4 regions of the Marinococcus sp. LNHM5E3-2.1 genome follow, and region 4 is predicted to be linked to each of the others. Evidence: predicted binding sites of a transcription regulator. Region 4 holds the regulator's gene; each other region holds the start of a gene.
What was found. Region 4 encodes LexA, which represses DNA repair genes until DNA is damaged. Its sites were predicted from a motif close to CGAACATATGTTCG; they were not measured.
Positions count from the first base shown of each region.

Region 1: ACTRXH_RS00320 (YhjD family protein) is a predicted target of LexA. The motif match lies at 2,510-2,523, and genes of this name have one in related genera.
Region 2: dinB (DNA polymerase IV) is a predicted target of LexA. The motif match lies at 6,404-6,417, and genes of this name have one in related genera.
Region 3: uvrB (excinuclease ABC subunit UvrB) is a predicted target of LexA. The motif match lies at 6,185-6,198, and genes of this name have one in related genera.

Region 1 is NZ_JBQLIB010000001.1:59,199-66,892, reverse strand. It holds gene queD (6-carboxytetrahydropterin synthase QueD) at 1-394, opposite strand, end outside; gene queC (7-cyano-7-deazaguanine synthase QueC) at 391-1,062, opposite strand; gene dcd (dCTP deaminase) at 1,232-1,768, opposite strand; gene ACTRXH_RS00325 (IDEAL domain-containing protein) at 1,924-2,217, opposite strand; gene ACTRXH_RS00320 (YhjD family protein) at 2,564-2,956, shown strand; gene ACTRXH_RS00315 (potassium channel family protein) at 3,036-3,689, shown strand; gene ACTRXH_RS00310 (RrF2 family transcriptional regulator) at 3,816-4,289, opposite strand; gene mgtE (magnesium transporter) at 4,421-5,779, opposite strand; M-box (ykoK) riboswitch at 5,905-6,072, opposite strand; gene ACTRXH_RS00300 (LCP family protein) at 6,207-7,103, shown strand; gene ACTRXH_RS00295 (CPBP family glutamic-type intramembrane protease) at 7,131-7,694, opposite strand, start outside.
Region 2 is NZ_JBQLIB010000003.1:89,651-97,344, reverse strand. It holds gene aroD (type I 3-dehydroquinate dehydratase) at 1-713, shown strand, start outside; gene ACTRXH_RS06105 (FadR/GntR family transcriptional regulator) at 819-1,478, shown strand; gene ACTRXH_RS06100 (CaiB/BaiF CoA transferase family protein) at 1,528-2,730, shown strand; gene ACTRXH_RS06095 (hydroxymethylglutaryl-CoA lyase) at 2,731-3,678, shown strand; gene ACTRXH_RS06090 (nuclear transport factor 2 family protein) at 3,788-4,132, shown strand; gene ACTRXH_RS06085 (hypothetical protein) at 4,194-4,808, shown strand; gene ACTRXH_RS06080 (hypothetical protein) at 4,920-5,282, shown strand; gene ACTRXH_RS06075 (PH domain-containing protein) at 5,296-5,736, shown strand; gene ACTRXH_RS06070 (glutaredoxin family protein) at 6,005-6,274, opposite strand; gene dinB (DNA polymerase IV) at 6,484-7,602, shown strand; gene ACTRXH_RS06060 (YIP1 family protein) at 7,623-7,694, opposite strand, start outside.
Region 3 is NZ_JBQLIB010000017.1:18,340-26,033, forward strand. It holds gene secA (preprotein translocase subunit SecA) at 1-1,035, shown strand, start outside; one part of gene prfB (peptide chain release factor 2) at 1,126-1,197, shown strand; one part of gene prfB (peptide chain release factor 2) at 1,199-2,230, shown strand; gene ACTRXH_RS14515 (YitT family protein) at 2,300-3,178, shown strand; gene ACTRXH_RS14520 (S41 family peptidase) at 3,372-4,832, shown strand; gene ACTRXH_RS14525 (hypothetical protein) at 4,897-6,090, shown strand; gene uvrB (excinuclease ABC subunit UvrB) at 6,283-7,694, shown strand, end outside.
Region 4 is NZ_JBQLIB010000001.1:744,593-752,286, forward strand. It holds gene ACTRXH_RS03870 (hypothetical protein) at 111-332, shown strand; gene ACTRXH_RS03875 (hypothetical protein) at 578-841, shown strand; gene ACTRXH_RS03880 (sigmaY antisigma factor component) at 1,012-1,191, shown strand; gene ACTRXH_RS03885 (hypothetical protein) at 1,307-1,609, shown strand; gene ACTRXH_RS03890 (hypothetical protein) at 1,757-1,999, shown strand; gene ACTRXH_RS03895 (hypothetical protein) at 2,070-2,363, shown strand; gene ACTRXH_RS03900 (hypothetical protein) at 2,385-2,711, shown strand; gene ACTRXH_RS03905 (hypothetical protein) at 2,885-3,184, shown strand; gene ACTRXH_RS03910 (hypothetical protein) at 3,280-3,504, shown strand; gene ACTRXH_RS03915 (hypothetical protein) at 3,634-3,948, shown strand; gene lexA (transcriptional repressor LexA) at 3,999-4,625, opposite strand; gene ACTRXH_RS03925 (hypothetical protein) at 4,784-5,026, shown strand; gene ACTRXH_RS03930 (YneB family resolvase-like protein) at 5,054-5,713, shown strand; gene ACTRXH_RS03935 (DUF896 domain-containing protein) at 5,781-6,020, shown strand; gene tkt (transketolase) at 6,204-7,694, shown strand, end outside.

The sequences.
Region 1 (7,694 bases), 690 kb from region 4:
GAGTCTCCCTAACGAGCACCTGCAGGCATTTAGGTTTATTCGACGTTTCATCGAGCTTCTGCTGTACTGTTTTCCAGATCACCTGCGCGACTACTTCCGTTGTCGGATAAGCAGCCTCGGTTTCTTCACTGGCAAACTCCGGGTGATCATTCAACAGAGTATGGTCATATCGTTTATGGATCCATTTTTTTAAAACGGTAAAATCAATTAAAAACCCGTTCCGGTTCAATTCATCACCGGCAACTGTCACGTTAATTGTATAGGTGTGTCCATGCACCCGGCGGCACTTTCCCGCTTCTTCAGAAGGAATATAGTGTGCCGCACTTAAATGCATATCCTTGTTTAATTCGTACCGGTAGTTGTGCGGCCACTGTGGATAATACGAATAAATCATAATTCTTTCCTTTCTTTTTGTTCCATATATTGCTCGTAGCCTGCACGGCGCAGTTGACAGGCCGGGCATTCCCCGCAGCCGTCCCCCGGTATGCCATGATAGCAGGTGAGCGTTTCATTCTTTACGTATTCAAGCCTCCCGAGCTGGTCGGCAAGCCCCCAGGTTTCTTTTTTATCGAGCCACATCAAAGGTGTATGCAGCACAAACTCTTTTCCAATAGCCAGATTTAGCGACACATTCAATGATTTCACAAATACATCCCGGCAGTCCGGGTATCCGCTGTAATCTGTCTCACATACGCCTGTCACAATGTGTTTTGCCTTTTTCTGCGAAGCAAGAATCGTCGCAAAAGAAAAGAACAACAGATTCCTGCCCTCTACAAACGTAGAAGGAAGCTCCCCGTCTTCTCCCGCCTCTACTTCAATATCGTCGCGAGTCAGCGCGTTCGGTGCCAGCTGACTTAAAAGCCCCATATCCAGTACATGGTGCTCAACATTTATATCCTCAGCAATTCGCTTTGCTACTTCTATTTCCTGATCGTGCCGTTGTCCGTAAGAAAAAGTTACGGCAATGACCTCTTCAAATTGTTCCAGTGCCCAGAACAAACAAGTAGTACTGTCCTGTCCCCCACTAAAAACAACGACCGCTTTGTCATTTTGAAAACCCAATTGTTATTCCTTCTTTCCACCAAAACATTTCACAGCGCTCCCATTATAACATCTTTTTTCGCCTGTGCCTCTGCTTACGCTTACCTCGAAAAAACCCGTGAACAGTAAAGGTCACGAGTCTTTTAAATCATTATTTCTCATTTCAGCTATGTATTAGCCCCGCGCAGTTTTATTCGTTTTCCTGATCCAAAAAGGCGTGACTTCCCATCGCATTCCGCTGTCCCTGGTATTTGCCCGCATAAGGAGAACCGGCTTTTTGATCCATCTCAGCGAAAACGAGCTGTGCGAGCCGCCTGCCGGACGTTAAACGAATAGGCAGACGATTGGCGTTATAAAGCTCAAGCGTGATTTCCCCTTCAAACCCCGGGTCCACCCAGCCTGCATTTTGAATAAAGAGTCCCATCCGTCCGATAGAGCTTCTTCCTTCCACAAAGGCTGTAATATGCTGGGGGAGCCTGATGTATTCTTTTGTGGTCGCAAGCAGAAACGAATGCGGGGGAATAATTACCTGATCACTTTCAAATTCCACATATTTAGCGGGCCGGTCCAGTTGAATGGACTCGATAGCGTTCTCGTCGATTTTTAGAAAGTGAGTACCCAGACGAATGTCCACCGATGCCGGCTGGATCTGATGGTCCTCTAATGGATCGATACTAAGATCGCCCTGTTCCATCATTGAACGGATTGTTTGGTCGGAAAGTATCACCAGCTCTGCCTCCTTCGCTTTTCTTTTCTTTCCCAGTATAAAGAACAATACAAAAAAACGCCAACACCGTAAAGACCGGCAGTGACTTTTTCTGATTTGTTATGACATGAAAAAAACACCCTTCAGGGAAGCCCAAAGGGTGCTGATATAAATCTTCATTCAAATTCAAGCTCTAATTTATAGCCTTGTTCGAATAATACTTTGCCATCTTTATATTCGCTCATCAATTCTTTATAAGCCTCTGTCCATTCCTGAAAAGCTTTTTCGTCATGCATATCCAGGGAGTCATCAATTTTTTGCAGAAGCCGCTCTCTGTTAAATTCAAACACAGCATACTCCATCATCATTTGAGCATATAGAGACTGAAGAATCTGCCTTGAAGGTCTTCTACCATTTTGAATTGGTTTCACTTTTTTCATAAAATGCTGCTCATGAGTTGGATGTAACATATTCGCCGAACCCCCTGTTCTTATTGCAGCACCCGCCGGGCGCTGATCTTTTTTAAAGCGGGCGACGCGCGCATGGCCTCCCAATGCCTATCTATTGATTGCCAATAAATTTTGTGTGTACTGCACTATACCCACCTTTGACGCCAGTAAAACTAATTGTCCGACAACTCCAAGAAGAATAAAAGCTTAATGTATCCGCTTACATAACTTCATTATAGACCATTTCCTGCAAAAATTCGAGCTATACAATTCAAAAAAATTCGGAGCAAATGAAAAATCTTATTGAAAAACGGGAACATGTATTCGTATAATGAATTTAATCATGCAACGCAAGGGGGAGAACAGAATGGTTATAACAGAAAAAGAACATATCGTTATCCATTATGCTGTCCTCCTTCCGATTGTAAAAAAAGTACTGACGCTCGATACACAGGCGCTTAAATCTTCTGACGTCCGCCTGCAGGAACCCTACGAACGGTTGTTTCAACAGGCTTTCGATACTCTTGGGCACGACCTCGATCAGCTGCGTCTCTACATGAAAAAAAAGAATATAAGGGTCGTTTTTGAAGAAAATGACGGTGTTTTCACACACTACGTGTACTATCTTAACAGCGGCTCAGGCCGGACCTCTCATTTAAACGCTAATTTAAAAAAACAGACAGAGCGCTGCCTTCATCTTTATTTCTCCGGCCGTTCCGCTTTATCAGACGATCAAGTCCTTCATCCGGCTCCCGTTTGACAAATCACGACTGCGGCGGTACATTAACGATACAATTACAGGAAAACGACCCCAAGCTTCAGACAAAGGAGAACGCCGTGTGAAAAAACAATTTGCCATTATCGGTCTCGGGCGATTCGGTGTCAGCGTCAGTACAGAATTGTACAAGCTCGGTCATGACGTGCTGGCCATTGACAATAATGAAGAAAAACTCGACGACATTACCAATCATTCTACGTACAGCGCCGTCGCCGACGGCACAGATGAAAAAGAACTAAGGAACCTGGGGATTACAAATTTTGATCACGTGATTGTCGCTATTGGTGATGATCTTCAGGCAAGCATTTTATGCACCCTCTTATTAAAGGAGATGGACATCCCTTCGGTCTGGGTAAAAGCGCAAAACTTTCACCACCACAAGGTTCTCGATAAAATCGGGGCAGATAAGATTATCCACCCGGAGCATGACATGGGCAACCGTATCGCCCAGCACCTCGTTTCTGACCGTGTCATTGACTATATTGAGCTCTCCGCAGAGTATTCCATTATAGAGATTACTGCACCAGCATCCATGCATAAAAAGACCCTCGCCCAGCTCGATATCCGGGCCAAATTCGGGGTTACCGTTCTCGGCATCCGCCGCGGCAAAGAGGTTAATATATCACCCACAGCCCAGGACCGCCTTTTCAAAGAAGACGTGCTTATTGCTATCGGTCACAATAACGACCTGCGGCGCTTTGAAGAGACAAACTAACCTTCAGAGTATGAAAAGAAGCAGCAGTCCCGTTTCAACAGGGCTGCTGCTTTATTATGTATAATTGGTTTCCTGGATGATTAACAAATGTCACCGTGACCGGGGCAAGCACGATGATATCTTTTCTTAAGAAAAAGAAATCGGCGGCTGATTTTTTGCCGTTGAAGCTGCAAACAGAGCATGAAGCATTTCCTTGTTTACTGTGAGGTCTTTGACCGTATACTTATCGAGTACCGACAAATACGCTTTCAAAGCCTCTCCCAAAACACCCTGGAGCCGGCATCTGCCTGCTAAAATACACTGGTTCGATTCTGGATCAAAGCATTCCACCAGCGTCAGATTATCTTCTGTCTGCCTTACAAGCCAGCCAATGTTAATTTCTTCCGGTTCTTTGGCCAAACGAATTCCTCCGTTCCGGCCTTTCACCGTGTGAATGACGCCAAGCTTCGACAGCTCATGCCCAACCTTAGTCAGATGGTTGTACGAAATGGAGTATGCAGTCGATATTTGTTTAATACTATGCAGGGACTCGTCTTCATCATGAGCGGCCAGGTACATTACCATCCGTAATGCATAATCCGTATAGGTTGTTAACTGCAAAGCCCTCGCTCCTTTTCATCCAGGATAGTGATAGTTTATCACACCGCGCAATTGTTAATCTAATTAACTGCCCACAAAAAAGAAGAGACAGCGTCTCCCCTTTTTTCATTATTCTTTTTAAAAATCTGTTCTTAAATGCTCTGGATGAGCGACGAAGCTACTGTGAAATAAATCAGCAGGCTGATAATATCAGTGAGCGTTGTAATGAACGGTCCTGAAGCAATGGCAGGGTCGAGCTTCAGCTTATTGATTACAAGCGGCACCAGCGTGCCGATAACACTAGCCACCCCAAGTGAAATCATGATGGAAAAACCGACAATTACTCCTATCAGGGGCTCCCCGTAAAAAAGATACAATAAGATCGTAATCACAATTCCTGAGGCCACCCCAATCATAATTCCCGTGGAAAATTCCCGGCTGATCGTACGCCACAGCCCTTTTCGTTCAATGTTTCCCGTTGCAAGCGCACGCACGGACACAGCAAGCGACTGCGTGCCCGTGTTCCCGGCTGACCCCATAATCATCGGAATAAACGCGGCAAGCAGAACGACACTTTCGAGGGTGCTTTCAAACCAGCCGATTACCTGGGCTGTAAACAGCCCTAAAAACATCAGCAGGATAATCCACGGAGCACGGAGTCTGGCTGCTTTAAATGCATTAACACTCACATCTGTGGAACCACGGGACCCGGAGATTTCTCCAATGTCTTCCGAAGCTTCTTCTGCGAGCACATCGAGTGCATCATCCACGGTTACAATTCCCGCAAGCCTCCCTTCACTGTCTATAACAGGAGTTGCCAGAAAATCATACTTCTGTATCAGCTGGGCGACCTCTTCCTGGTCATCATCTACGTGGACAGACACGACACGGCTGCTCATTACCTCAGAAACCGTGCGGTCTGAGTCTGCTACAATCAAGTCACGGATCGAAGCGACACCTGCCAGCTTCTCCTCTTCATCCACTACATACAGATAATAGATCGTTTCTGCATCCGGGCCCTCCCGCCGCAGATGGTCAATCACTTCATCAATTGTATCCGTTGCTTTGATGGAAACAAATTCTTTTGTCATGATGGCACCGGCCGTTTTATCTTCGTAGGCGAGCAGCTCCCGGACGTCATTGGCGTCCTCCTGATCCATCGCCTGCAGAATATGTGTCATCTGCCTCGGCTCAAGCTCCCCCAGAAAGTCGGCAACATCATCTGCATACATATTATTGTATACTTCGGCAGCATACTGATCGTTCAGCTGCAGAGCTACTTCCTTTTGCACTTCGGGTTCAAAGCTGTCGAATACTTCAGCGAATTCTTCCGGGGACAAAAACTTATACACTACTGCCCGTTCTTCATCAAGCTCGAGAAAAACTTCTGCCTGATCCGCAGGGTGCAAATCCAAAAATAATTCACGAAACGCTTCTATGCGCTCCTGCTGCAAAGACTCCGCTATTAATTCCACGAATTCCTCCCGTGCCTGTTCGTTTAATTTCTCCATCCTTTTTCCTCCTCTCCAGGCCAGACACGCAGCTGTACTTCTTCCGTCTGACACTTATTTCAAACAAAAAACGCCTTCCACCGTTGGGAAGACGTGCATAATCAGCCAGTCATCGTATATGCCCGTTCTGTTCCCTTTCGTCGAGCTTTAGCACTGCATAGCGTAGGAATATATTATCCAGCTTCATTAGAAAACACCTTAATTCGATGGATTCTGTTGACCCATTGGCGTCTTTAGACATTTTTGGGCATAAGCTTGTATCTACACAGGAGCCTCACCTAACGAGATTATAAATAGCAGTAACGTTGAATATAACGTTACGCTCTTTTTTTGTCAACGCAGGGAGCACCCTTGCCTACTGGATATATTCCCTTTTCTGCCGATATAAAAATAGAGATTTTGACTTTTACAGACAGGACGTCCAACTATGCGAAACGTATACTTGTTTTTTATGATTACTTTCCTGCTTACATGCTTCCTATCTCTCGGCGGACTCTTTTACTATTATTACACTATAACTGCTGGACAAAAAGAGAAAATCACCACGGAAACAGCGCCGGAGGATTCTTCTACTGTTTCCGGACCCCAGATTATTCTAATAGCGGGGACAGATAAAGAAGAGACAGTTTCCCGCGCTGATGTGATTATGATTATCTCTATCCATTCCGGGAACGAATCCACGCTGCTTTTTAATATTCCAAGAGACACTAAGGTTTCCATTCCAGGAAGAGACAGTATGGATAAAATAAATCATGCCTACAGCTATGGAGGCATGCCCTTACTGAAGAAAACAGCGGAAGAATTTCTGGACACCTCCATCGATTTTACCGTCGAAGCCGATATGGAAGGGTTCCGGGAGGTGGTTGATGCTTACGGCGGAGTTACAGTGCAAAACGATTTGGAATTCGTCAAGGACGAAGGAGAGCCTTTCACCTACACGAAGGGAAATCTCCATTTAAATGGCGAACAGGCCTTATATTACGTCCGCATGCGCAAGCAGGACCCACGGGGCGATCTGGGTCGGAACCTCCGCCAGCAGCAGGTGCTCGAAGCACTTCTTGAAAAAGCAAAAAGTCCGGCTACGCTCCGTAAAGCGGAAGAACTGCTTTACGCCCTCGGTGACCACATACAGACCGATATGACGTTTCAGGATATCCGCAGCTTTTCTTACCACTATACTCCTGCCCTCACCCAGATCCAGACGACTGAAATTCATGGAGCTTCTGCTGAAGAGAACGGGGTAAGCTATTATCTCGTTTCTTCGGAAGAGCAGGAGAAAGCACAGCTCCGCCTGGAGCGTCACCAGACTGGCAAAAGCTACTGACATTTCCGCCCCGCCGGTTCAGAGTGATTATTCCTGAAGTGCTTCACTTCGTTTCCAAATCAGAAAGGAGACCGCATTGTATCCGGCATGAGCAGCCGCAGCCCCCCACAGCGTTCCCTGCCATAAAAGCAGGCCTCCGAGCAGAAGGCCCAGGACAAAAATCCATGCATGAATCAGCTGATGACCGGCGTATTGAGGCACATGCACCAGCATAAAAATAAATGAAGCAACGCATAAAGCAAAGAGGTCCGGCAGTACAAGCACCAGTGTTCCAAGCACTGCTGCCCGAAACAATATTTCCTCTGATACTGCCGCCCCAGCTGTTACAGCCCAAAAGCTCCCCCGCCGGCGGATCAGTTCTTTTAAGAGATCGGTATATGTGTTGTCCGGCACGGCAAACCACTGCTTTTTATACGCCCCCCAGGCGAAAAATCCTGCCGCTATCCCCGTGCAGGCTCCGGTAAGACTATCGGCAGCAGCTGTATTAAAGGAAAATAAGCTGTTTATGTATGTTAAAGTTTCCCCCTGAAATACAGCAGCAATGATAACAATACCAACTGCAAACAGCAGGAAAAAGTTTAACCATAGGGC
Region 2 (7,694 bases), on a different contig from region 4:
GTGTATGTGTTCCGCTTATAGGAATAAGTGAAAACGAGCTGCTTGACGAAACAAAGCACATTATTCAAAAAGAACCAGATCTGATTGAATGGCGGGCAGATTTTTTTGAAGATATTGGTGACTTTAAAAAAGTATTAGAGGTCCTTGAACAGGTAAGAAAAGAAATTGGAGAGGTTCCTTTGTTGTTCACGATTCGTTCTATACACGAGGGTGGACAAAAAATTGAATTAAATGAAAATGATAAAATTGAGTTGATGAAAAAAGTCTGTGCTACCCGCCACATAGATTTCATAGATTATGAATTAGAAAATAATCAGGAGTATATCGAAGAGGTTCAAAAAAATGCGGCGAAAAACAATGTGAAATTAATATTATCTTTTCACAACTTTCATCAAACTCCTAATGAAGAGGAAATGCTGGCTAAGCTTCATAAAGCGAGTAATAACAAAGCAGACATAGCTAAGCTGGCAGTGATGCCCAATAATATGACTGACGTCTTAGCTGTTTTGCAGGTGACAGAGAAAACAAATGATGAACTTGCTATTCCGGTGATTACTATGGCTATGGGCTCTGACGGAGCAATAACCAGACTCGCCGGATGGAAAACAGGCTCTTTATTTACTTTCGGCATTGGGAAGGGAAGTTCAGCTCCAGGTCAGGTGTCAATTGAATTGATTAAAAGTATGGAAGCTCCTTTGAAGTCTAATAAATAAATGAACCGGCGAAAGCCGGTTTTTATTGACTAATAAAAAGATAACGTTTACAATTAAGTGAATTGGTTAGCCCAATATTATATTTTCCGGGGAGTATGAGTTAGAATCGAAAACCAAACTAAAAAAAGAAAGTATGAGTTTATTGAAGAAGAACTGTTGCGGCTGATAGAAGAAGGAACTATGGTTCCAGGCGACAAACTGCCGGCTGAAAGGATGCTTGCCGAAAGACTGTGCTGCAGCAGGACGTCTCTGAGAGAAGCTTTTCGCGTTCTTGAATCAAAGGGTATTATCGTTTCCCGAATAGGGGGAGGCCGATATTTACAAAGTATTTATCAGCAGCAGGACTTCAATTATGATCCTGTAAAAGCAATGGAACAAACAGCGATTCTGCATTTCATTGAGGCAAGAGAAACACTTGAGCCTAATATTGCCCGGTTAGCCAGTGAAAGAGCGACATTAGAACAGCTTGAGGAAATAGAGAAAAACATGAAATCGATTCAAATAGACACTAATGTGGATAAAAGCTTTCATCTTTCGATAGCAGAAGCCTCTGGAAACTTTGTTTTTGTAACAATGATGAAATCGAATTTAGAAATGATCTATAAGATGCGCAGTAAAATGATGGAAGATAAAGAAAGATATAAACAAGCCCAACAAGAACACGAAGAAATATTCCGTCATATAAAAAATGGAGAAGGAAAAAAAGCCGAAAAATCCATGCGGAATCATTTGCAGTACCTGAAAATAAATATTAAGGAAAATTAGGTTATATTTTTTTTAATTTATTAGATCGATCTAATAGGAGGAGTTAAAAATGAACATGAGTGGGCCATTAGAAGGAATTAAAATTTTGGATTTATCAACGATGATTGCGGCGCCTTTCGGTGCTACGCTGCTGGCTGACTTTGGTGCAGAAGTGACAAAGGTGGAGATCCCTGGCAAAGGGGACACTCTTCGTACAGTTGGGCCTTGGAAAGACGAGGAACCTCTGCGCTGGCCGGGTCTTGCACGGAATAAGAAATCATTAACACTTGATATCCGTACGGAAAAAGGAAAAGAAGTATTAAAAAAGTTAATTGCTAAATCCGATGTAGTTATAGAAAATTTCCGTCCCGGTACGCTGGAAAAATGGGGGATTGGCTACGAGGAAATGAAGAAGCAAAACCCTGAAATTATTTTGTCCCGGGTTTCGGGATACGGCCAGACCGGCCCTTACAGCTCAAAGGCTGGTTTTGGAACACCAGGAACGGCCTTCAGCGGACATACAGGCATTTCCGGTTTCCCAGACCGTCCACCGGTAAGCCCTGCATATTCCCTGCTTGATTACATTACTGGGATTTATATTGCTCTGGCAACTGTAAGCGCTCTCTACCACCGTGATGTTAACGAAGACGGAGAAGGACAGTCGATTGATATGGGCTTATACGAGTCAATGTTTCGTATGCTGGAATTTCTGGTAGCTGAGTATGATCAGAATAATAAAGTGCGCGAGCGCAGCCCGGGGCTGTCCGGTCATTCCAGCCCAGCAGGGACGTATGGTACCAAAGACGATAAATTTGTCGTATTGGTATGCAGCACAGATTCTACGTTCGACCGACTTGCAGAAGCGATGGGCAGAAAAGATATGCTGGAGGATGATCGTTATTATACTAACGCAGTGCGTCTCGAGCATGACGATGAGGTGCAAAAAATTGTTTCGGGCTGGATAAAAATTCATACCCAAAAAGAGTTAATGGATAAGTTGGATGAATATGGTGTGCCGGTCAGTCCTATTTATACAATAGAAGACATTTTCAACGACCCCCACTATCAAGCCCGGGAAAATATTGTGGAGATTGAACATCCACGCCTCGGCAGCGTTAAGATTCCAGGAGTAGTACCGAAATTTTCGAAAACGCCTGGCAGTATTCGTCACCGGGCCCCGGATTTGGGAGAGCACAATGAAGAAATTCTGGGAGAAGGTCTTGGGTTGTCTGAAGAGGATATTCAAAGCTTAAAAGAAGAAGGAGTGATTTAAATGGCAGAGACCAGATACCCTGACTCAATCGAACTGTGTGAAGTTGCTCCCCGGGATGGTTTTCAGGCCGAAGATGAATGGATTCCTACAGAGAAAAAAATAGAGATAATCCGTAAGTTAGCCGAAACGGGGGTTTCCTCCATGGAAGTGACCTCTTTTGTGCATCCTAAAGCGATTCCACAATTAAAAGACGCTGAAGAGGTGGTACAGGCTGTCCAGGACATATCCACGATGAAAATGAGGGCATTAGTGCCTAATGTAAAAGGGGCAGAACGAGCCATTGGCGCAGGCATTAAAAAGTTGAAGCTGATGCTGTCAGCGACGGATTCCCATAGCTTGTCGAATGCAAATGCTACGGTGGAAGAAGCTCAAAAAAAATTGGAACCAATCGCAGAGCTGGCAGAAAAAGAAAAAGTAACCGTTGGTGGATCGATTTCAGTAGCTTTTGGCTGTCCGTATGAAGGAAGAGTAACTGAAAAGCAATTATATCCAATACTCAAGAGGTATCAACAAATGAATGTTCAGGAAGTGTCCCTGGCAGATACAACCGGTATGGCAAATCCTAAACAGGTACATCATATGCTTCAGGATTTGCAGGCTGCTTTTCCCGATATGACATTTTCGATGCACTTGCACAACACAAGAGGGCTTGCGTTAGCTAATATGGCTGCGGGCATGGAGCAGGGAATACGTCGTTTTGACAGCTCAATAGCAGGGCTGGGGGGATGTCCCTATGCGCCGGGAGCTACTGGAAATGTCCCTACAGAGGATGTAGTGCATATGCTGGAGGAGATGGGGATAGCAACTGGTATCAACCTTGAAAAAATTATTCAGACTGCCAAAGAAGTGAAGAATATAATAGGTCATGATGGAGGCAGTTATATGCTTCAAGCCGGACCTAATTCCCAATTGCATGATAAAGTAGAATCGCAAAATAAAGTAAATTAGAAATTTAATGAATAAAAGTTGAAAAACCTGTGGAAAAACCCGTATCATTTGATGTAGATACGGGTTTTTACGTATGGTCAGGTCGCATACATAAGGAGGGTGAAGACTGATGGAAGACATACGCCAGCTCGAGGAAGACCTGCTAAAGCCAAGTATCCGGCGGTCGGCTGTGGAAGTGAGCCGGCTGCTGGCAGAGGATTTCCAGGAAATCGGAGCATCCGGCCGGATTTTTACCCGGGAAGATGTGATTTGTGGTTTAGAGGAGGAGCGCCCCGTCAATAGAACGGTGGCTGACTATAAAACAAAACCGCTTTCGGAGCATTTATACCTGGCAACCTATACCGTAACGAGCGAGCTGGGGACTTCGCTGCGCAGCTCCATATGGCGGAAGACGGCCTCCAGCTGGGAGCTTGTTTTCCATCAGGGGACGCCCAAAAAAGCAAACCAGCCATAGAAGCAGAACACAATTGCTATTTTCGGCACGAGTGCAGTCAGCCTGCAGAAGGGCAGTAGAGGTGAACAATGTGGAACTATTCCATTACCATTTTTGGACAACAGAGGTAGAAGAAACAGAAGCTTTTTACAGCAGTCATGGATTTGAAGTAGTAGGGCGCTTTGCCCTGGAAGATTATCGTATTAAACGGTATGATCCGCCGATTGGGTGGGATGACTTCCGTCATAAAGGGTTAACGTTCCGGATGATAGAAATGAGTCTCGGCCAGGTGAGGGTCACCTTTGGCGCAGGAAGAATGGATACGTTCGGCTACTTTGGCTATCGTGTAAATGGGGAAGAACATGCCGGTATTCTTCGGCGTGCAAAGGAACATGGATGGGGGATCAACAAAAAAGAAAGAAGAACCTTCCTACAGCCGCCTACCGGGCCGAAGATTCAGCTTGATTGGGCGGAAGAGCTTCCTATTGGAGGAAAAGAGAAGGTGCAGTCTGTCCTCATTACCAGTCCCGAGCCTTATGATTCACACGACTGGCTGACCGTTCTGGGTGCAGAAGCGCTAGTGCCTGCCTGGGAGGAAAAGCGTGCCTTCGAACTTGAAAAAGTAGTTATTCAGGGAGCGGAAGAGACGGAGACTGTGCAGGATCCAAACGGTGTCTATCTGGAATTCCGTCCTTAATGGAAGGAAGAACAGCATGATGAAATATGTAATAGGGATGATTCTGGGGTTTGCGTTGTTTACAGTAAAGCCGAGAACGGCAAAAAGCAGGGAATAGGGAGCGAATACATCTTGGAGTCGTCATTTCGTCAATTAATTATTGTTATTTTAGCTATACTATCGGCTGTGCGTCTGGTCTTCTTTTTTGTGCTGGATCAGCCTCTTATCGATGCCATGATGCCGCTTGCGTTCATGGTGTACTGGATGCTCATTTTATCAATAGCGGACAGCAGACAGCTGTGGAGTGCAAAACGCGAACTAATTACCATACTGGTGGCAACGGCGCCGGTATTGATTGTTTCATTTATCGGGGTCGTAATGGAAGCTCACGAAATCTTTCTTCCGCTGTTTACGAATTCGATGCTTTTAATGGTTCTTATGCCTATTGTTTATAAGTACGGGTTGAAACCAAACGGTTCTGATAAAAAAAACTAGAGGAGACCGGATAATGGTGTTTCGAGCGAAAGGAAGCAGACTGCTGTCCGCCTTTGCGGTCATAGCTATTGTGCTGCTGGGGTATTCTATTTTTCAGGCTCTGTTTATGTATGATGGAGGGCCGGGGACCATCCTGAGAGCTGTAATTGATGCGGTTATTATCATTTTAGTAACTCAAATTGTATTTTTCACAAAATATGAATTGCACGAAGAGCATCTGGCAGTCCACGCCTCTCTTTTAATCCGGCTGCGTATTCCTTATGACTCTATTCAACGGGTAGAAGAGGTGCCCGGATGGATTAAGGGGGCAACCCCGGAAAGGCTGAAGGTGATTTACCAGGAGGGAAATCGTCATCAGCATATTGCACCGAAAGACGAAGCATTGTTTCTGGAGAAACTGGCTGCGAAAAACAAAAATATTGAAATGCCAAAAGAAGGACGGTTCACGCGGTGAACGGTCCTTCTTCATAATTTGTCGTAAAATTTACGAAGGAAATAGAACCCAATAGAAGCTAAAACCATTCCGGCAATAATTATCGTTACGATAAAAAGCACTGTAGGCACGAATCTTCCTCCCTTCGCTGCAAATTCCTGCTGTTATAGGTATTTACCCCGGGAGGCATAACCGCAAGCATCTTTATTTGAACAGCGGGGCCTAAAGGATCTTGTTCAATAAATATAAAAAAGCACTGGCTTAAAACCAGTGCTGAATGCCGTTAGCATTAATTGCTTTGGCCGGATATTCCGACGGTAGTAACAAGCGTTTTTATTTTTTTCAGATTTGGACCGACGACCTGATATCTTTTGTCGTCCGTAACAATAATAGTAATGGGAACGAATTTTTCGTTTAATGCACCGAACTCCTGGTTCGCCTGTGGGTCATTGACGATATCTTTTTCAATAAAAGAAATACGGTTTTCCTGAAACCAGCCTTTTACTTTAGCACAGGAGGAGCAGTTTGGCTGGGTAAAAATCTGAACTTCATAATTCATATATATTCCTCCAATCGGGTGTGGGTGTACCGCGGCGTCTTTGTATTTATACGATTATGATAGTATACCAAAGTGCCGGAGAACGCAATGGAGAGGACAGAGGGCCAGGCCGTAGAATACTATTGAATAAGAACGTACGTTTGTGAAAAGAAGTATTGTCCGCTATAATAGAAGGAACAGAAAACTGCGCGTATAAGGGGGCGTAGGAAATGAAGCAGGAGGAACAAAAGCTCCGGAAGATTATTCATATTGATATGGACGCTTTTTTTGCAGCCATTGAACAGCGCGACCAGCCCCATTTGCGGAACAAGCCTCTGGTAGTCGGAGGTTCTCCCTGGTCAAGAGGTGTCGTGGCTACATGCTCCTACGAAGCGAGGCCGTACGGTATTCATTCCGCTATGTCTTCCTACGAAGCCTACCGAAGGTGCCCGGAAGCTATTTTTATTAAAGGGAACATGGAGAAATACAGGGAGGTTTCGCGTGAAATTATGGCCATCTTTCATGACTGCACAGATTTGGTGGAGCCTCTTTCCCTGGATGAGGCTTATCTCGATGTGACAGAAAACCACTGGAACCTCCCGTCCGCTACGCTCGCAGCTAAAGAGATACGGAAAAGAATTTATCAAAAGACCGGTCTCACTGCCTCTGCCGGTGTTTCATATAATAAATTTCTTGCAAAGACGGCTTCGGATTATGATAAGCCGGATGGTCTGACAGTTATTACTCCAGACCGGGCGGATGCTTTCGTAAAGGCTCTTTCCATTGGTGATTTTCGCGGAGTGGGAAAGGTAACCAAACGAAAATTTGATTCACTCGGCATCGCAACCGGGGAAGACCTGCAGCAGCTGAGCGAAGCAAGGCTCGTGGAATTGTTTCATAAGCAGGGTCATGTTTTTTACCGTCAGGCCCGGGGAATCGACGAACGTCTGGTGAATCCGGAAAGGGAGCGGAAATCGCTCGGAAAAGAGACGACGCTTTCGCAGGACCTTCTGCTTGTGCAGGATATGCTTCCAGTCATTGAAGAGCTGCTTGATCAGGTGCTGGCCAGGCTGAAAAAAGACGGCATAAGAGCCAAATGTATTGTGCTGAAAATAAAATTTGCTGATTTTCAACAGATAACCCGCCGGTCCACGCTCGAGCACCCGAGCAATGATCGTGCGGAGCTCCTCGAGGCTCTGCGTCTTTTACTCGAGGAAGGGGTCTCCGGGGGAGATCCTGTCCGGCTTCTGGGAGTTACAGCTTCGGAATTTTACGGTCCGGGAGAAGTAACGGGAGGTCGTGGCAAGGTTTACAAAACAATTAATTACGAACAGCTGCGTCTATTTTAAAACGCAGCTGTTTTAGTGGATTAACTGGAGAAGACGCCGGAGAAGAAAATAGCTATCAAAGCTAAAAGCAGAACTATAATAAAAATGAGAAG
Region 3 (7,694 bases), on a different contig from region 4:
ATGGCCGGCCGTGGTACCGACATCAAGCTCGGAGACGATGTTCCGGATCTTGGCGGACTATTTGTAATCGGTACCGAACGGCATGAAAGCCGCCGTATCGACAATCAGCTTCGCGGCCGTGCCGGACGTCAGGGAGACCCGGGTGCTTCCCAGTTTTACCTATCCATGGAAGATGAGCTGATGCGCCGGTTTGGCTCTGATAATATGAGCAGTATGATGGAGCGCCTCGGAATGAGTGAAGATCAGCCGATCGAAAGCAAGCTGGTCACCCGCGCGGTGGAACAGTCGCAAAAGCGGGTAGAAGGCGCCAACTATGACTCCCGGAAGCAGATCCTGCAGTACGACGATGTGATGCGCGAGCAGCGTGATATTATTTACGCCCAGCGGATGGAAGTGCTCGAGTCGGACAATCTGCGTGACATCGTGCTCCGTATGCTGGATTCTACAGTGAAAAATATTGTTGCAGCCTACACGCCGGTGGAGCAGGTGCCGGAGGACTGGGACCTGGAAGGCATGCTTCATTACCTGAATACGACCGTTCTGAATGAAGGTGATTTGACAGAGCAGGACGTTAAAGGTCTTGAACAGGAAGAAGTTATCGAAAAGGTATGGGAAACAGCAAAAGGGAACTACGAAGCAAAGGAGCAGGAATTTGACGAAGAGTCCATGCGTGAATTCGAAAAAGTGCTGCTCCTCCGGTCGGTGGACCGGAAGTGGATGAACCATATCGATCAGATGGACCAGCTCCGCCAGGGCATTCACCTGCGGGCTTACGGCCAGAATGATCCGCTTCGGGAATACAAATTCGAAGGCTTTAATATGTTTGAAGACATGATTGCCTCCATTGAAGAAGAAGTAGCGACGTACGTAATCAAATCGGAAGTGAACGAAGAGAACCTGCAGCGCCAGGAAGTCGCTAAAGGAAAAGCAGTGCGGCAGGACGAACAGGAAGCAGAAGAAGAGCAGCCGAAAAACAAAAAGAAATCAGCTCCGGCAAACGGTAACCGGAAAATGCCGGTGCCGAATAAGCGGTAATAAGAAACGAAAAACGGCAGGGACAAGCCCCGAAGTGCTTAGCTTCGGGCTTTTTCCTTGCCACCTACATTCAGAAAGGGGATTTCTTACATGGATATGGCAGAAATTCGAAACGAACTTGAAAATATGGCTAAGCGATTAGCGGACTTCAGGGGGTCTCTTTGACTTCGATGCCAAGCGGGAGCGCATAAGCGAACTCGAAGAAAAGATGACCCACCCCGGCTTCTGGGACGACCAGGACGCCTCCAAAAAAGTTATTGATGAAAACAATGCGTTAAAGGATATTACCGAGGGCTATCGCGAGCTCGAAGAACAGCACGAAAATCTCGAGGTGTCCTATGAGCTTGTAAAGGAAGAAGACGATGAAGAATTAAAAGAAGAGCTCGAATCAGGTACAAAGCAGCTGAAAAAAGACATTAACGATTTTGAGCTGCAGATGCTCCTCAGCGAGCCGTACGATAAAAACAACGCCATTCTGGAGCTGCATCCCGGCGCCGGCGGTACCGAATCCCAGGACTGGGCGTCCATGCTGCTCCGGATGTACACCCGCTGGGCAGAAAAGAAAAATTATACGGTGGAAACCCTGGATTATCTTCCAGGGGACGAAGCCGGCCTGAAAAGCGTCACTATGATGATTAAGGGATACAATGCCTACGGCTTCCTGAAAGCGGAAAAGGGCGTGCACCGGCTCGTGCGGATCTCCCCGTTTGACTCCTCCGGGCGCCGGCATACCTCCTTTGTCTCCTGCGAAGTCATGCCGGAAATGGAAGACTCCGTAGAAGTGGAAGTGCGGACGGAGGATTTGAGAATCGATACGTACCGTGCGAGCGGTGCCGGCGGTCAGCACGTAAACACGACGGACTCCGCCGTGCGGATTACCCACCTGCCGACAAACATCATCGTCACCTGCCAAAACGAGCGGTCCCAGCTGAAAAACCGGGATCAGGCGATGAAAATGCTGCGTGCGAAGCTGTATCAGCGCCAGATCGAAGAACGTCAGCAGGAAATGGATGAAATCCGCGGAGAACAGAAAGAAATTGGCTGGGGAAGCCAGATCCGTTCTTACGTTTTCCATCCGTACAACATGGTGAAAGATCACCGCACGAATGTTGAGATGGGCAACACGCAGTCAGTGATGGACGGCAATCTTGACCCGTTCATCGATGAGTACCTGCGTGCAAGCATGAAAGTATAACAAAGGGCAAAATCAGCAGCCTGCGTTCGCGCAGGCTCTTTTTACGTCAAACCAAAAGGAGGAAGTGTAATGGTAAATCGAAGAAGAAAACCAATGTCAAAAACAGCGTTGAAATGGGTCAATGGGTTTCAGATTTTTGCCGGAACAGCCGTTGTGGCTATTTCCTATAACGCTTTTTTACTGCCGAACTCGATCGCATCCGGAGGGGTAAGTGGTTTTGCGACTCTGCTGGAGGCTTCGCTGGACGTAGAACCGGCTGTAACGATAGGAATCACCAACGTTCTCCTTTTCATTCTCGGTCTCCTGCTTCTTGGTGGACTCCAGTACGGGGCAAAAACAATAATTGGGACGCTGTTTTTGCCCTTTATTGTTTATTTCACGAGGAACTGGGACATCGGTATCGATGACCCGCTGCTTGGTGCGTTGTTTGGCGGAATCGGAGTGGGCTTTGGTCTTGGACTGGTGTTTCGAGCGAGTGCTTCGACTGGAGGCACGGATCTTTTAGCTCAAATTATTCATAAATACGCCGGGGGGACGCTCGGTACCTCAGTCTTTATTATGGACGGGCTGATCGTTACGGGCTCGGCGTTCATATTCGGCCTGGAGTTCGCACTGTACGCCCTTATTTCGTTGTTTGTTACCGGAAGAACTATTGATGTCGTGCAGACCGGTCTGGGCTATGCCAAGGTGGCTTTTGTGATTACAAAGCACGAAGAAACGGTGCGCAAATCTATTTTAAAAGAAGTGGACCGCGGAGTAACCAAACTCGAAGGACGCGGAGGCTTTACTAATGATGCACGTCCGGTGCTGATGTGCGTTGTCAACCGTGGGGAGGTCACCCGGCTGAAGCGCGTGATCCAGCTGCAGGATCCCGAGGCCTTTGTGGTTGTGAGTAACGCTTCAGAAGTGCTTGGCCAGGGATTTGAGAATCAAGGCAACTCTGTGTAAAAAAGCGGAAGCGCCAACATTGTGTTTCAGAACCATAGAAGTTCATGCTACACTAAAGAAAAGCGCAGAGCGTTTGTTTACCGCCCAGGGACGGCTCGTCGTTTTCGATTCGGAGGAACAGCTCGTGCAGCTGCTTCCTCTTTCGTATAGTCTATGATTTGGTTATGACTTTAATAAAGCTGGAGTGAAATAGATGAAGAAAAACATCAAAGTGACGGCAGCAATTCTGGTCACAGCAGCGGCAGCCGGGACCGGAGGCGCGGCCGTAGGTGCTTCTGTCTGGGGAGGAGAGTCGGGGACATCCTCGCCCGCACTGTCCGAATCCGGTTCGGACAGCGGAACGGAAAACGTGTCAGAAGAAGACTTAAATAAAATCAGTTCTGTATATGATCTGATCGACTCCGAATACATGACAGAAGTGGATGACGATGCGCTGGTGCAGGGGGCTATCGAAGGAATGATCGGAGAACTCGATGATCCTCACTCCAGCTACATGAGTGAAAGCACAGCACAGGAATTCACGCAGTCACTGGAGTCGTCCTTCGAAGGCATTGGAGCTGAAGTAAATAAATCCGGGGACGCGGTAACTATCGTTTCTCCAATCGATGATTCTCCAGCAGAAGCCGCCGGGCTTCAGCCAAATGATGATATTTTGGAAATTAACGGAGAAAGCACAGAAAACCTGGAACTCAATGAAGCAGTCCTGAAAATCCGCGGAGAAAAAGGAACGAACGTGAACCTCACCGTACAGCGGGGAAGCGGGGAGCCTTTTAATGTTGAAGTGGAGCGCGATGAAATTCCGATCGAAACCGTAGAAGGCGAAGTGATTGAGCAGGACGGGGAAAGCATCGGTTATCTGAACGTATCGTCATTTTCTGAAAATACAGCCAATGAATTCGAAACCCAGCTCGAGCAGGTGGAGAGTGAAAACATTGACGGACTGGTAATTGATGTCCGTGGAAATCCGGGCGGATATTTGAACGCGGTGGAGGACATCGGCAGCATGATTATTCCGGGCGGAGAGCCGGTAGTCGAGATTGAAGACCGGGAAGGCACGATCTCAGAGGTGACCTCATCCTTAGAGGAAAACAAAGACTACCCGGTGGTCGGCGTGATTGATCAGGGAAGCGTTTCTGCCTCTGAAATTCTGGCAGCTGCAATGAAAGAGTCCGGAAGCTTTGAGCTGGTAGGACAGAGCACCTACGGCAAAGGAACAGTCCAGCAGGTAATGGAACTGGATGATGGAAGTGATGTGAAGCTTTCTGTTTCCAAATGGCTGACACCGGATGGAAACTGGATCAATGAAGAAGGCGTGGAGCCGACCATTGAGCAGGAGCAGCCCGACTATTTCCAGGCCTCTATTTTGTCCATTGATGAAGCCCTGGAGCCGGATACAACTGGAGAAAATATTGCGACTGCGCAGACCCTCTTAAAAGGAGCCGGCTTCGATCCGGGACGTGAAGACGGGTACTACAGCGAAGAAACCGAAGCGGCGGTACAGGATTTTCAGGAGGAACAGGAAGGTCTGGAAGCCACTGGCACGTTGACGCCGGAAACAGCAGAGGCGCTGAATGATTTTGTGCTTGAAAATGTCCAGAACCGGGACAATGATAAGCAACTGCAGCGCGCGCTTGATGCAGTCATAGAACAATAAATGAAAGCTGGATGATACCGGTGGCCGGGTTCTGCCCGGCCCAAAGAAAAGGGGGAAATAGTGGATGCAGGAAATAATCGGTGAAATTGGTCCTGCGTTAGCGTGGTTTTTTCTGAACCCGCTGACTTACATAGCAGTAGCAGCCATGCTTATGGTTGGTTATATTCGGGTGAAAAGAGAACGTAAAATGTTTCAGGCAAAAATGTATCCAATGCTGATGGAATTGACGATGAGTGTTATTCCGGCGATAGTAATCGCTGCTTTTGTCTCGGTCGTCACCATTGTTACGGGCATCTCACTGCCTCTGGGAGCAGTTCTGCTTGCAATAGTGATCAGTGCGCTGCTGGCAGTATCAGGTTTGCACCGCTGGCTGACCGCCCTGCACGTGTGGGGGACGTCATTTTTAGCTGCTCTGGCACTTGATGCTGCCGGGATTGCGGTGCCGTTTTTCTCTGACGCAGCCTGGCTCGGAAACGGCTTTGATGCTTTTTCTCTGATGGTCTGGCTCGCAGTGCTCACGCTTGCGGAAGGAATACTGATTGTCTGGAACGGGACAAAGTTCTTTTCTCCGATACGGACAGTCAGCCGCCGCGGTAAGCCGATTGGAGGCCAGATCACGCACCGCCTCTGGATGCTCCCGGTATTTCTGTTTATCCCGGGTAGCGCTGTTGAGGCAGGAGGCTGGTGGCCGCTGCTTCCGGGCGGAACCGCTTTTTCCCTTCTTTTGCTGCCGGCAGTGATCGGCATACGGATGAAAACCTTCGACCGTCTGGCAGCGGTGCAGGTGCGTTCGGCCGGATGGTGGGTTGTACGAATTGCTGTCCTTACCGGCGCCGGTGCAGCACTTGCTTATTTTTACAGCGGATGGGTTATTCCGGTAATTACGGCTGTCCTGATTTTGCTGCGGGAATGGGTAACCATTGCTGCCGGCAGTTCAGCTAAAAGCAATTTTCTTTATACGCTCCGTGGAGACGGAATATCCGTGCTCGCTGTGCTCCCGGAGTCTCCGGCAGACCGCATGCATATTAAAGCAGGCGAGGTTATCCGGCGGGTGAACAGCGAAAAAGTATATGATGAAGCGAGCCTGTACCGGGCGGTGCAGAAAAATTCCGCCTATTGCCGGCTGGATGTGGAGGATATTAACGGAGAGCTCCGCCAGGCACAGGCGGCGCTTTACAGTAATCAGCACCATCAGCTTGGGATATTGATGATTAATAAAGAACGAACAGCACCGGAAAGCATGCATACGGCCCAGTAAAACAGAACCCCCCTGCCGGGTTCTGTTTTTTTATGGTATAGGAGGGGTGTCGTTTTCTTTGCAATTGCCGGGGAGTGGAGTACAATAATAATAGCGAATATACGTTCGTTTTTATGTTGTTTCTTTCCAATCTTCATGTGGTATAGTAAATAGACATATGACCGGAACGCAGACAGGAAGTGAGGGACTAATATGAACGAAACATTTGAACTGGCGAGTAAATATAACCCCGCGGGCGACCAGCCGCAGGCGATTGAAAAGCTGGTTCAAGGGTTGAGCGACGGCAAAAGATACCAGACACTGCTTGGAGCGACAGGGACCGGCAAAACGTTCACCGTTTCCAACGTGTTAACAGAAGTGAACCGGCCGACACTTGTCATGGCGCACAATAAGACACTGGCCGGGCAGTTATATAATGAATTTAAAGAGATGTTTCCAAACAATGCGGTGGAATATTTTGTGAGCTATTACGACTACTATCAGCCGGAGGCCTACGTACCGCAGACGGACCAATTTATTGAAAAAGACGCGAGTATTAACGATGAAATTGATAAACTAAGGCACTCGGCGACGAGCGCCTTATTTGAGCGGGAGGACGTTATTATCGTCGCCAGTGTTTCCTGCATTTACGGCCTCGGTTCTCCGGAGGAATACCGGGACCTGGTGCTTTCGCTCCGGACCGGCATGGAGATTGAACGGGACCAGATTCTTCGGAAGCTCGTAGACATTCAATACGAACGTAACGACATTAATTTCGTGCGCGGGACGTTTCGCGTGCGCGGCGATGTCGTTGAGATCTTTCCGGCTTCAAGAGACGAGCACTGCATTCGTGTTGAAATGTTTGGCGATGAAATCGACCGTATCACTGAAGTGGACGCCCTGACCGGCGAGGTTATCGGCGAACGCTCGCATACTGCAATTTTCCCCGCATCCCACTTTGTGACAAGGGAAGAAAAAATGCAGCGTGCCATTAAAAATATTCAGCAGGAGCTTCAGGAGCAGCTCGAAAAGTTTCGGGCGAATGGCCGGGAGCTTGAGGCGCAGCGGCTCGAACAGCGGACTAATTATGACCTTGAAATGATGCAGGAGATGGGTTTTTGCTCCGGCATCGAGAACTATTCGAGGCATTTGACCTTCCGGAACCCCGGGGATGCGCCGTATACATTGATTGACTATTTTCCGGATGATTTTTTACTCGTGGTGGATGAGTCCCACGTTACGCTTCCACAAGTGCGCGGTATGTACAACGGGGACCAGGCAAGAAAGCAGGTGCTCGTGGATCACGGCTTCCGTCTTCCGTCTGCGATGGACAACCGTCCGCTGAAATTTGATGAATTTGAAGAGCGGATTAACCAGGCGATGTTCATTTCCGCAACGCCGGGGCCGTATGAGCTTGAACACGCACCGGAAGTTATCGAACAGATTATCCGGCCGACCGGTCTGCTTGACCCTACCGTGGAAGTGAAGCCGATTGAAGGACAGATCGATGACCTGATCGGCGAAATTCATGAACGCCGGGAGCAAAACGAGCGGGTGCTCGTAACGACGCTCACCAAGAAAATGGCGGAGGATCTGACCAACTATTTAAAAGAGCTCGGCATCCG
Region 4 (7,694 bases):
AATGCTGGATCAGGTTAAAAAGAACCAGAAAATAAATTCTGTAATTTTAGAAAAATAATAGTACTTTATTACTTGAAATTGAAGTATTATAAAGGAGAGGGGGATAAACGATGGCTACCGTGTATGTCAACCGTCATGTCCGTTATGTGCAGGTACTGTTAAGCGATGAGGGGAGTCTTTTGCACTGTTTAACCTGGGAAACCGATGACGGATTTGTCTTTGACATCCACGCGCTTGATGACAGCTCGTTTTCCCCGAAGTACGACAGGATTTATATGCCATTTGACCAGGAAACAATGACGCTTCACGGAAACACATATATTTTATATTAACCATCCGTATGCTGATAATAAATGAAGGGTGTTCAGTGTTTCTGGACGTTTTTTGTATTTTAAAATATACACTACAATATGTTGTATGAAATAATTATTTGTAGTGATGTAGTTGTCCTGAAATCCTTTTTGTTTCTTTTTATATACATTTGTACTGGAGCAGAATCAATGTAATTTCAAAAGGGTGCCGCATGTATACCGCGTTGGTAACGTTTGTTTCCTATGCAATAGGGCGGAGGAGTGTTATGCTTTGGGTGGAACAGAAGTTGAAAGGAGCATGCGCTATCTCTCAATTTTCTTATGTGATCGATGAAGAAGGAAATGAAGTGTTCGTAGGGACTAAAGAAGACATTAGGGAAAAATTTCCGGCTAAAGAAAAGCATATTTTTAACACTGAAGAGGAATTGCTCAAAGGCATACGGGATTTTCGGGAAAACGAACGAATCATATCTGTCGTAAGCGACCTGCCGGTGTTAAATGAACAGTGGAAAGAGAAGGACAATATGTAACATGATTCGTTCAGGCCGGGACCGGACCGGGGGGATTTTTTTATTACTTACAGGGGGACCGGACTTTTTCCAGGAAGTCCGGTTTTTTATTAGGTGGGGGAGTATTAAAGGCATTGGCGTAGTATAATGAATAAAGCACCTCCCAGTCTTTGTCAGAGAGGAAGATGATGATGGACAAAAAAAGAAATACCGCCTGGCTGCTGGCTCCGCTGCTTTTGCTTCAGGCCTGGTGGCTTTACCGGGAAGCCGAAAAGCAGGGCAAAGCCAAATGGAAGTGGGGTCTGTGGGGATTAACACAGTTTCCGACCCCGGCAGTGGCTTTTTACGTCATTCATAAATGGAAGAAGTAAGCCCGGCTGCTGCTCTTCCGAGGTTTCAAACCGGCGTCGAGGTGTAATAGCATAAAAAGAAGCCGGGAATTCTGCCGGCACATGCAGCACCTATTAGAGTGAAGGGGCGACAAAAATGAAACAGGAAACCCAGGAAATTAACGAAATTGTACTCGACGAATCGGAGCTGCGATTTGAGTCTGCATACTTGTATCTCGAAACGTCCGATCCGGACCGGATCGGGGAAAGCGCCTGGACGATGGCCATTTATAATGCAGAACAGGAGTTTTCCGAAGAGTTTATCAATCGAAACAGCATCAGTATACGGTTCAAAACTGAAGAAGCAGAGTATCAGGGGCTCGTTCAATTTAAAAACATTGAAGGCGGCGGGAAGAAGCATTGCCACCTCGATGGTCTTGATGAACTGGTGCAGATATAAAGCAGGTATGACAACGGGTGACAGCGGAAGCTGGCGCCTGTTTTTTTATATGCACGAAAACCGGAAATCGGGGGAACGTTTAATACGTGCGAATTCGGGGATTATAGCTGTGAAAAGATGCTCAAAGATTGGAAAGGAGAGAAAGTCATGAGTCCGAGAAAAGAAGCAATGGCCCAGCTGGCCGGAAGAGTCGAGCGGGGGGAAATCGGCGCCGAATGGTCGCCGGTGGATGAAATCGAGCAGGATCGTTTTCAGGAGCTTGCGGAGCATGGATATGTTACGTATGACGATGCCTCCGGAGAAAAAGACCAGGCGGTTTACAGCGGTATTAAAATCACAAAAGAAGGCCGCGAGCTTTATGAAGAATACAAACGGCAGGTAGACGAATAGAAATTAACGCATCCCGCGGGCGGTTTTATACAAGCCGCCCTTTTAAAAGAATGAAATTCAGGAGGACGCGATGCCGACACTAGCACTAGAAGCTGTTAAAACAGTCTCCACAAATGAAGTTATTCAGGTAAATGAAGGTCACCTTCAGGCAGGCGGTGGACCGCTTGAACGCTGGACCGTTTCCATTACAGACTGCGACAACGAGGAATTTTTCCACCAGGCATTCGACAGTGCTTCTCCTGCGCTGGATTTATATTTTTACACCAGGGAAGGGTTCCAGTTTGGCGGACAGGCCTACATCACCCGGTCGGATCAGAAAAGCATAGAGCTTGAAGGAAGCAGTGCCCTTCAGGAACAATCGTAATCGAATAAAAGGAGGATGATGATGACACAGGAAGCGGATTTTTCCCAGGAAGGGCTGAAAGGCTACCACGTACGCCCGCTTCATTTTGCCGGGGAATCAGTCGAAGTGTATCAGGACGAAGAACTCGTGCTGCTCGTCCAGGTGACCACCTCGGCGATGGCAGCCGAAGCGAGTTTAAAGGAAGAAAACGTACCAGACTGGCTGTGGAGCATCGGCCTGGATTATCTGAAACAGGAAGCACCGACGGAAAGGAAGCGTCTTGTCATTACCGTGCAGGACGTGACGGACGGAGAAATAAACAAAACGTACGACAATTTATTGAGAGATTTCGAAGCGCCCTCGAGCTGAGAGGGTGCTTTTTGTTTTTATTTATATAGAAGAAAATGGCTAAAGGCTTCTTTTCCGGCAGGCAGAGAGAGAAACGGTTTTCACTCATTTGGGAAGGAAATTCTTTCGGAAAAAAACGGCCGGGTGTCTTCTCGAACCGAAAAAACTGTGGTATAAATAAGTGGAGGGGGTGGATGACAGTGGCTTTAGTGGAATTCAAATGCAGAACGCAGCCGCAGGTGACCTATAGCAGTGACGGTCATGAAATTCATTACAAGGTGATTGAATACGCCGATGGCTATGAAGTGGTGCTTCATTCGATGAGTGATTTTCAGCCGGCCGATGAAAAACTGTTATTTCATCAGGGAAGTCAGGTCATTCACGCCAAAGAGCATACTTACGTATTAGATACCTGCGATTGTGTGTACAGCGGTGAACCCGATGAAACCATCGATCATTCGATCTGTCACAAACCGTATTCTAAATCCATGTAAACAAACGCTAAGCGGAGCTTTCCTTCCCGGGAGGCTCTTTTTTGTGGCGGACGCAGGTACAAAAAATATTCTGGAAAATAGAAAGGGGCATACAAATGCTGCACTTTGAAAAGAAGGATCTTCACAATTTAAACCACGCGGAGGCGCCGTATGTATCCATTTACCAATACGGAAAAACGGACATCAGCAGCCATCCATCCGACAGCAGCCGGGTGGGGCTCTCCAAGCAGGGCATGATGAAGCTGGTGAATTACTGGATTGAAGAAGGCAACCTTGATGATAACGACAAGCAGCAGATTAAAGAGTGGCTCGACCAGTAACCCTTCAGGAGACGGGGAAGAAATTCGGGTTTAGCAGCAAAGGTGCAGGGAAAAGGAATCACAATTCACCAATAGAAAAACGAACTTCAGGCACGCATCGGCGCCGAAGTCGTTAAAGGGGGAATCGTGATGGCACGCCTGCTTGACTTTTACCACGGACCGTATGAAGGCAGCCCGGGAGAGTCTGAACATTTTAATGGACCGGTGCTTCACATCTTTGAGGGCGACCAGCTGCTGCTGTCGATGCAGATTACGGCAGAAGCGCTGGGGAAAAATGAACTGAACGTAGACATGACAACGGTGTATGAATGGCTCTGGCACCGGGGGCTTGAATTTATCGAACAGGAAAATATTACGTCAGCCACAGTGATAGTGATTACGGATAGAGATGTTGAAGGAAATAAAATTGTTACGTCGTACCGGACGCTTGCGTGCCGAGCATAATAGAAACGGGGCCGCCTGCTTCATTAAAGCAGGCGGCCCCGTTTATGTGATTAAAAGATGGTGCGGAAAACGCCGGTGACTCTGCCGAGTATCGTACAGTTTTCTAAAATGATCGGGTCCATGGTGGCATTTTCAGGCTGCAGGCGAATAAAGTTTTCTTCTTTATAAAACCGTTTGACCGTTGCTTCCATTTCATCGGTCATAGCGACAATAATATCGCCGTTATCAGCGGTCTGCTGTTTTTGAACGACAACAAGATCCCCGTCAAAAATGCCGGCCTCTATCATGCTGTCCCCCTGAATGGTAAGCATGTATACCTGTTCTTCGTCGGTCACCATGCGCTCCGGAAGAGGGATGTATTCTTCTACATTTTCCACCGCAGTGATAGGTTCCCCGGCCGTGACTTTACCGATCACCGGCACGTACACAGCTTTGCTTTCGTGAATCGGCTCGCTGCCCTGGTCTTCAAGCTCAAGCACTTCAATTGCCCGCGGCTTAGTCGGGTCGCGGCGGATTAAATTTTTGTTTTCAAGACGGGCGAGGTGCCCGTGCACCGTTGAACTCGAGGCGAGCCCCACGGCTTCTCCGATCTCCCGGACCGAAGGCGGATAGCCTTTTTCTTTTACTTCTTCTTTTATATAATCAAGAATTTGCTGCTGGCGCTTGGATAGCTTCATCTCCGCACCTCCTTTTGAGGAATTTTTCTGAGTAAAGTATAGCATGAGGGGAACAAAAACGCAAACACCCGTTCTAATATTTCTGTTGACGGGAACAGGTATTCTGGTATACTGGATGAATATAAGAACATACATTCTCATTCAGGGGGAACATGCATATGAATAAACTCAAAACCTTCACTTCAACGGACTGGACGATGCTTGCCTTATTTGCATTCGCGCTTTTATTTTTGGTATATTCAGCGGACGCTTCGATCACTCCGGACACGCTGGGCGGCACGGAAGCAGACCGGCCGGCAGAAATCGTCTATGAACAGGAGCATCCGGTTTTGAAGGACAGGCCGGGGTATCAGGAACAGCCGTGGGAACGAACGGTTTCGTTTGACGCTGCCGAACAGTAAAACACGAACGGAAAGGAACGCAGATAAATGAAAGCATGCATCATTTACGCCCGGGTAAGTACGGAAAAAGAAGAACAGCAGTCCTCGCTTGCCAGGCAGCAGGAGGAGCTGGAGGCTCTTGCTGCAGCGAACGGTTGGGCGGTGCAGCAGACCGTGACAGAACAGGAGAGCAGCTATTCCGTGGAACGGGACGGGCTTCTCCGTGTGTTTGAGCTCCTCGATGACACCGGGGCGGATACACTGCTGATTACCGATGATACGCGGCTTGGACGCGGAAATGCTAAAATCGCCGTGCTCCATGAACTGCAGAAAAGGGGCACGTCCATCTATACAGTGAAGGACGACGGGGAGCTCGAAATTGCGGATACCGATCATATGATTATGGAAATCTTGTCCATAGTGGAAGAGCATCAGCGCCGGCTGCATAATTTTAAAATTAAGCGGGGGATGCAGCGGGCGGTGGAAAATGGGTACCACCCGGAAGAAAATTTCGGATTAAACCGCAGCGGCGGCCGGAAGAAAATAGAGGTGCCCATTGAAGAAATTGTTAAGCTGAAACAGCGGGAGCTGACGTTTAAAGATATCGCTCTGACGCTCCGGGGCCTGGGCTATGATATTTCTAAAGCGACGGTGCACCGCCGTTATAAAGAATATGAACAGCAGCGCGCAGAGATAGAACCGCAGTGATTTGTTTGCGGTACGTCGCTGTTTTTAATATAATAAAAAAGGAACGCCATTTTAAGGGAGGCAACTTATGCTTTCGAAAGAAAAAATTGACCGGATTAATGAGTTAGCCAAACGTCAAAAATCGTCGGGGCTGACTGCAGAAGAACAAGAAGAACAGCAGGCGCTGCGTCAGGAATATTTAAGTAAATTCCGTTCCTCGTTTAAAAACCAGCTCGAAAACGTAAAAGTGGTGGATGAAGAAGGCACGGATGTAACTCCAAGCAAGCTCGAGCGTGTCAAACGACGGAACCGCAGCTTCCGGCATTAAGATAAAAGAGAGGCCTGGTCTTAACAAAGAGCAGGTCTTTTGATTTTCTTCTCTATTAACACGCTTGTGTAATCGTTTTAAAACCTTTATCATAAAAGCGTACTAGAACACGGAAATTCCCGCGGGGTCAACTCATAAGTGCGGGTTTCCACCCAAAAATACATACAGTGGAGGGACATATGCATGGCAATTAGCACAGAACAGTTAGCAATTAACACGATTCGGACGCTGTCCATCGAAAGTATTGAAAAAGCCCAGTCGGGTCACCCGGGGCTTCCGATGGGAGCGGCGCCGATGGCGTACGCGCTCTGGACCAAATCCATGAACCACAACCCGGCCAATCCGGACTGGTTTAACCGCGACCGCTTCGTGCTGTCCGCCGGACACGGATCGATGCTTCTATACAGCATGCTGCACCTGAGCGGCTACGACCTCTCGCTCGAGGAACTGAAAAACTTCCGCCAGTGGGGAAGCCAGACACCGGGCCACCCGGAATACGGGCATACCGCCGGCGTGGAGGCAACCACCGGCCCGCTCGGCCAGGGACTGGCCATGGGCACCGGGATGGCGATGGCGGAGCGCCATCTGGCAGCCAAGTACAACACCGACGACCACGCCGTGGTGGATCATTTCACGTACGTGCTCTGCGGCGACGGCGACCTGATGGAAGGCGTTGCTTCGGAATCGGCGTCCCTCGCCGGCCACCTGAAGCTCGGCAACCTGGTCGTGCTGTACGACTCCAACGACGTGTCGCTTGACGGCGCGCTTCACCAGTCGTTCTCCGAAAACGTGCTGCAGCGCTATGAAGCCTACGGCTGGCACACGGTCTTTATCGAAGACGGCAACGACGTTGATGCGATTGAAGCAGCGATCGAAGAAGCGAAGCAGTCCCCGAAACCGTCGATGATCGAAGTGAAAACCGTCATCGGCTACGGAGCACCGAACAAAGGCGGCACGAATGCGGCCCACGGCGCGCCGATCGGCGACGAGGAGTACAACCTGGTGAAAGAAGCCTACCAGTGGGACTACGACGCGTTTCATATCCCGCCGGAAGTAACCGAGCTGTTTGACGAAGTCAAGCAGGCCGGTGCGAAGGCCGAACAGGAATGGAACGAGCTGTTTGACACCTACAAGCAGGCGAACCCGGAACTCGCCGGCGAACTCGAACAGGCGATTGCCGGCGAGCTGCCGGAAGGCTGGGATGCCAATCTGCCGGTCTTTACGGATGAAAAAGTAGCGACCCGTGCCGCATCCGGCGATGTGCTGCAGGAAGTAGCGGCCGCCGTGCCGTCGCTCTTCGGCGGATCGGCCGACCTGGCCGGCTCCAACAAGACACTGATCAAAGCGGAGAATGATTTCAGCCGTAACGACTACACCGGCCGCAACATCTGGTTCGGTGTCCGCGAATTCGCCATGGCGGCAGCGGTGAATGGCATTCAGCTGCACGGCGGTCTGAAGCCGTTCGGTTCGACCTTCCTGGTCTTTTCCGATTACCTTCGTCCGGCGCTGCGCCTGAGCGCGTTGATGGGGCTGCCGCTGACTCAGGTATTCACGCACGACAGCATCGCGGTCGGTGAAGACGGCCCGACACATGAGCCGGTGGAACAGCTGGCGGCGCTCCGGGCGATTCCGAACCTGAACGTGATCCGTCCAGCGGACGGCAACGAAACGGTC